Regions from separate parts of the Exiguobacterium sp. s59 genome, predicted to be linked through region 2. Evidence: a T-box and tRNA genes for the amino acid it is inferred to sense, from the RefSeq annotation. Region 2 holds a T-box; the other holds one or more tRNA genes.

Region 1 (3,424 bases), on a different contig from region 2:
AACCAAGCAAATCCAACCAATTCTTAATTAAAAGGAGTACAAAAATCGTGGAATACAATTTGCAAGAAATGTTATTCATGTTTTTTGGAGGTCTAGGGATCTTCCTCTTCGGGATCAAATCGATGGGAGACGGACTCCAAAAGTCTGCAGGGAATCGCCTGCGTGACATCCTAGATAAGTATACAACGAATCCATTCCTTGGTGTACTCGCCGGGATCATCGTTACTGTATTGATTCAATCTTCTTCAGGTACAACCGTTATTACGGTCGGACTTGTTAGCGCCGGCTTCATGACACTCCGTCAAGCAATCGGAGTCATCATGGGGGCAAACATCGGTACAACGGTGACGGCATTTATCATCGGATTCGATGTCGGTGAGTATTCACTCCCGATGATTGCAATCGGTGCAGTCTTACTCTTCTTCTTTAAGAAAGAGCGTTACCAGCACCTTGGACAAGTTATTTTTGGCCTCGGGGCATTGTTCTATGGTCTTGAGTTGATGGGTGACGGAATGCGTCCGCTCCGCTCAAGTGAGTATTTCATCGACTTGACGCAATCAATGAGTGACAATCCGTTCCTCGGTGTCATCGTCGGTACGGTATTTACAGTCATCGTCCAGTCATCTTCTGCAACAATCGGAATTTTGCAAGAGCTCTATGCGGGTGGTTCAATCGACTTGGATGCCGCTCTTCCGGTATTGTTTGGTGACAACATTGGTACGACAATCACAGCCATTTTGGCATCAATCGGTGCATCAGTTGCCGCACGTCGTGCAGCTGCAGCGCACGTTATCTTTAACTTAATCGGAACGACAATCTTCATGATTTTGTTAATTCCGTTCACAAACTATATTTATTGGATTACAGACTTCTTGGCAATTGAAGACAAGATGCAAATTGCATTCGCACACGGTACGTTTAACGTCGTCAACACATTCGTCCAGTTCTGGTTCATCGGGTCGATTGCGTGGATCGTGACGAAATTGGTGCCGGGTGAAGATTCAATCGTCGATACGAAAGCACAGCATTTGGATCCAATCTTCATTCAACAGTCGCCATCGATCGCAGTGGAGCAAGCGAAATACGAAGTCATCCGAATGGGAGATTTCGCAAAACTTGGTCTTGACGAAGCGCGTAACTATTTGACAACAGGGGATAAAAAGCACTCTGAAAAGTCTGCGCATATCGAAGAAGCATTGAACTCGTTGAATGCTAAAATTACAGATTACCTCGTAAAATTGGCAGCTGTCGATTTGACCGAGCAAGAATCACAAGAACACAAGACGCTCATGCATGCGATCAACGATATCGAACGAATCGGTGACCACGTTGAAAACATCATTGAGTTGATTGACTATAAGACTGCTACGAAAGTGACACTTTCAGCAGATGCTCAAAAAGAATTGACTGAAATGTATGACCTCACACGCGAAACGTTAGAGAAATCACTTCAGACGTTAGCGAGCGGTGACATGGTCGAAGCACGTAAAGTCATCGAAATGGAAGCGAAACTCGATATGCTCGAGCGTCAATTCCGTAAAAACCATGTTGTTCGCTTGAACACGGGTGCTTGTGATGGACAAGCAGGTATGTTCTTTGTCGACATGCTCTCAAACCTTGAGCGGATCGGTGACCATGCCATGAACATCACAGAAATCACACTTGAAGACGCGAACGAAGTAACTGTATAAAGATGGAGCACTCCGGCTAAATAGTCGGAGTGTTTTTCTGTACTTAGCAAGGAATTTTCCTTGACACTGTATAACATATTCAGTATATTATTACTGTATAACAACATGGCGGTGTAGCTCAGCTGGCTAGAGCGTACGGTTCATACCCGTGAGGTCGTGGGTTCGACTCCCTCCGCCGCTACTTATAAGGACCCTTAGCTCAGCTGGTTAGAGCAGACGGCTCATAACCGTCCGGTCGTAGGTTCAAGTCCTACAGGGTCCATTCCAAAACAACTTTCATTTTGTGAAAGTTGTTTTTTTGTTTTCAATCTAAATTTCATGGGTAAATACTCGTTAGCATTTTGTTTTTTTGAAAAATATGAAATGAGGCGGACAAAATGGAACGAAATCACACCATGATGCAGTTTTTTGAATGGCATGTCGAAGCGGATCAAAAACATTGGAAGCGGTTAAAAGAGAGAGCAGAAGATTTAAATAAAGCCGGAATTACAGCGCTCTGGTTACCTCCTGTCACAAAAGGACAGAGTGATAAGGACACGGGGTACGGCATTTATGACTTATATGATTTAGGTGAGTTCGATCAAAAAGGATCGATTGCCACAAAATATGGCACGAAGAAAGAACTTCTTGAAGCGACATCGTTCTGTCAGCAAGAACTAGGGATGCAAATTTATATGGACGTCGTTATGAACCATAAAGCAGGTGCGGATGCGACCGAGAAGTTTGAAGTATTAGAAGTGGATCCGGATGACCGCACGAAAGTCCTTTCAGATGAGCCTTTTGAAATCGAGGGATGGACAAAGTTTGATTATGAAGCCCGGGATGGGAAATATTCTTCGTTCAAATGGGACTTCACTCATTTTAATGGGACCGATTACGATGCGGCGACAGACCGTTCCGGGATTTTCTTCATTGTTGGAGAAAACAAGAGATGGAATGATAATGTCGATGATGAATTCGGTGTGTATGATTATTTGATGTTCGCGAACATCGATTATCATCATCCTGAAGTCAGGGAAGAAGTGTTGAATTGGGGTAAATGGTTCATTGAGGAAACGAAGTGTGACGGATTCCGATTGGATGCAATCAAACATATCAACTACGATTTCGTCAAAGAGTTCAGTCAAACGATGAGAGAAGAGAAAGGCGACCAATTCTATTTCGTCGGAGAGTTTTGGAAATCAGATCTCGATGCTTGCCGCGAATTTCTCGATAACATCGATTACCACGTCGATTTGTTCGATGTTCCTCTCCACTATAAACTGCATCAAGCCTCGGAGGAAGGTGCCTCGTTCGATATGCGAACCATTTTTGATGACACGCTCGTCCAGTCACACCCGCTTCACGCGGTAACGTTCGTGGACAATCACGATTCACAGCCTGAAGAGGCGCTTGAGTCATGGGTGAAAGATTGGTTCAAGCAAATCGCATACGGTCTCGTTTTACTTCGTAAAGATGGCTATCCATGTGTGTTCTATGGAGATTATTATGGCATAGATGGCCCTCACCCAACCGACGGAATGAAGCTAGCCATCGATACACTTCTTTATGCTCGTCGAGAAAAAGCTTACGGGGAACAGGACGACTATTTCGATGATTCAAACGTCATCGGATGGGTGCGTAAAGGTGTGGAAGAAATTGAACGTTCAGGATGTGCCGTTCTCATCTCAACTTCGGACGAGGCTGAAAAGCGTATGTTCGTCGGGGAAGAGCGAGCTGGTGAAACATGGGTC
Region 2 (3,424 bases):
AGTCGTCAACTTCCTTTCCGGTGTCGTTTATGCACTAGAAGGATCGATGACTTCGATTGGACATAACACGATTCTGTGTACTCCGAACAATGTCGAATTGACTGGTTCAATCTCAAACTTGATTTCGGAGGATGAACTTCATAGTAAAGGGTGGTAACTGAATGGAAAACGTAATCCCTGCCTTAGGCAATACGTTGAGTACTTTGCTTGGTATCTATAGCTGGGTCCTCATCGGCTATATCTTATTATCATGGTTCCCGAATGCGCGTGAATCAATGTTCGGACAAATTTTATCGTTCTTATGTGAACCATTTTTAGCACCGTTCCGTCGAATCATCCCGCCAATCGGTGGCATGCTCGATATCTCTCCAATCGTCGCGTTGTTCGTGCTTCGGATGGCACAAGCCGGCATCGCTGCTATTTTCGGGTGATGTATGAGCGTTTATGATCATTATCGGCCAAGTGAACGGGCGTTCGTGGAGCAAGTGCTAGATTGGGTACAACAAGTCGAGGACAGCTACGTATTGAAGTTGACGGACTTTTTAGACCCTCGTGAACAGCAAATCGTCAAACAGCTTGTCGGTAAACAGCTCGTCATTCATGACGATGGCGGATTCGAAGGAGCAGAACGCCGTCGGTTGATTTTGGCGCCAGAGTACTATGAACTGAACGTTGATGATTTTGAAATCGAGATTCGTCGCATCGAATATCCGACAAAATTTGTTGACCTGACGCATCGGCAAGTGACTGGAACCTTACTCAACGCTGGACTGAAGCGTCAAAAGTTTGGGGATGTCGTCCTTGAAGATGAAATCGTCCAGTTTGCGACAACCCGTGAAGCGGTCGGATTTATCGAAATGAACTTGGAACGTGTCGGAAAAGCAAAAGTTCGCATTTCTGCTGTTGCGAAAGATGACATTCTCGTCGTTCCAGAAACAGAATGGGTCGAAGGGTTTGGGATTGTATCCTCGTTGCGATTTGATACCGTCGCGAGCGAGGTGCTTAACATATCACGTCAGAAAGCCCAAGCGCTTGTGAAACATGGTGACTGTAAAGTGAATCATAAAGCCATCGAAGATCCGAGCTTCATGCTTGAACCAGACGATCTTCTATCCGTTCGTGGATACGGTCGTATTAAGATGATGGAGATTCTTGGTTCGACCAAACGTGAAAAGATTAAAATCCAGTATGGGACCATACGTTAAATTTTAGGAGGAAAGTCGAATGGCGTTGACACCGATTGATATTCATAATAAAGAATTCTCTTCCCGTTTTCGTGGGTACGACATCGATGAGGTCAATGAATTTTTAGATCAAATCATTAAAGAGTTTGAACTATTGATTCGTGAGAATCGACGGTATGAAGAACTTGTCAACGATATGCAAGCTCGCATTGACTACTTCTCCTCGATGGAAGATACGTTGAACAAGTCGATTATCGTCGCGCAGGAAGCTGCGGAAGAAGTGAAGAACAATGCACAAAAAGAAGCGAGCCTGATTTTGAAACAAGCGGAACGTGAAGCGTACGCTCGTGAAGAAGAAGCAGCCCGTAAAGAGCAGCTCGCAGAACGTGAAGTCGTGCAAATGCTCAAAAAAGTGGAATTGTATCGGACGCGTTTCCGTGTCCTCGTCGATGCCCAGATGGAGCTCTTGAATAGCACGGAATGGGAAACGATTGTAGGAGAACCGCCTGTTCAGACGGTTCTTGACGATAGATCAGAACTTGCGTATAATGACCACGAAGTCACACAGAATGAAGAACAACATGGATAAATGATCAACACGTTGAGTAGGACGCGTCGATCGAGTCATACCTACGAAGCGACTTAGGGACGGTGAGAGCCTAAGAGAAAGACTCGAATCGGTATCCCCTATGAGTTGTCACGCTGAACAATAGTAAGCGTGACCGCCTGACCTCGTTATCGGTTACCGAGAGCGGTCTCATGAAAGTGAGACTAGTAGGGTGGTACCGCGAGTCAACCAACTCGTCCCTATCAGGGATGGGTTGGTTTTTTTGTTTTCTAATAAATGTTGATGGAGGAGTTTCGATGAACTACAAAGACACGCTATTAATGCCAAACACAGAATTCGCAATGCGTGGGAATTTACCAAAACGCGAACCAGCGATGCAAACAGAATGGGAAGACATGGACCTTTACAACAAGGTACAAGAGAAAAATGCTGGGAAACCACAATACATCTTGCATGACGGCCCTCCATATGCGAACGGCGACATCCATATGGGACATGCGATGAACAAAGTATTAAAAGACATCATCGTTCGTTTCAAAGGGATGAACGGGTACCAGTCTCCAATGATTCCAGGTTGGGACACACACGGTCTTCCAATCGAGAACGCCCTTCAAAAAGCCGGCGTCAACCGCAAGGAGATGACAGTCGCTGAATTCCGTGAAAAGTGTGCGGAGTATGCGATGGAGCAGGTGAACTCGCAACGTGAACAGTTCAAACGTCTTGGTCTTCTTGCAGACTTTGAAAATCCATATATCACACTTCTTCCAGAATACGAGGCGGCACAAATCCGCTTGTTCGGAACGATGGCTGAAAAAGGATACATCTATAAAGGGAAAAAGCCAGTATATTGGTCGCCATCTTCAGAGTCTGCACTCGCGGAAGCGGAGATCGAATATTACGATAAAAAATCACCAGCCATCTATGTGGCATTCCGCGTCGTAGACGGTAAAGACACATTGACGTCTGACGATCACTTTGTCATCTGGACAACGACTCCTTGGACAATCCCAGCGAACCTTGGGATCGCAGTGAGTGATGAGTTGACATACACGCGCATCGAGCATGAAGGAAAAGGTTATATCGTCGCAGAGACGCTCGTTGAAGAAGTGACGACAGCGCTCGGATGGTCTGATTTCACAGTGAGCGGCTCATGGAATGGTCGTGACTTTGAATATATGACGGCTCAACATCCACTATATGACCGCACATCGCTCGTCATGCTTGGCGATCACGTCACAGCGGATGCGACTGGACTCGTCCACACAGCTCCAGGTCACGGGGAAGATGACTACCGTGTCGGACAGGCTTACGGCTTAGACGTCCTTTGCCCGGTCGATGACCGTGGTTACATGACGGCTGAGGCTCCTGGTTTCGAAGGGTTGTTCTATGAAGATGCGAACAAGCAAATCGGGATGAAACTTGAAGAGAACGGTTTCTTGCTCAACTTGAAATTCATCAAACACTCGTACCCACACGACTGGCGTACGAAAAAACCAGTCATCTTCCGTGCGACACCGCAATGGTTCGCTTCAATCAAAGACTTCCGCGAAGACATGCTTCGTGAAATCGAAGAAGTAAACTGGGTTCCTGAATGGGGAATGACACGTCTTTACAACATGGTCCGTGACCGTGGGGACTGGGTCATCAGTCGTCAACGTGCGTGGGGCGTACC

Evidence for each region. The T-box of region 2 lies ahead of ileS (isoleucine--tRNA ligase). A T-box ahead of a tRNA ligase gene usually reads a tRNA of that ligase, here a tRNA-Ile.
Region 1: it has a tRNA-Ile gene. The T-box ahead of ileS (isoleucine--tRNA ligase) is inferred to sense a tRNA for this amino acid. The anticodon was not compared.

Annotation. Positions count from the first base shown of each region.
Region 1 covers NZ_JACSKG010000004.1:415,029-418,452, reverse strand. Annotated here, with positions in the region: gene KNO91_RS10370 (Na/Pi cotransporter family protein) at 48-1,691, shown strand; tRNA gene KNO91_RS10365 (tRNA-Met) at 1,799-1,872, shown strand; tRNA gene KNO91_RS10360 (tRNA-Ile) at 1,880-1,953, shown strand; gene KNO91_RS10355 (alpha-amylase) at 2,069-3,424, shown strand, end outside.
Region 2 covers NZ_JACSKG010000001.1:400,328-403,751, forward strand. Annotated here, with positions in the region: gene KNO91_RS02075 (cell division protein SepF) at 1-157, shown strand, start outside; gene KNO91_RS02080 (YggT family protein) at 162-431, shown strand; gene KNO91_RS02085 (YlmH family RNA-binding protein) at 435-1,205, shown strand; gene KNO91_RS02090 (DivIVA domain-containing protein) at 1,225-1,773, shown strand; T-box leader at 1,777-1,996, shown strand; gene ileS (isoleucine--tRNA ligase) at 2,049-3,424, shown strand, end outside.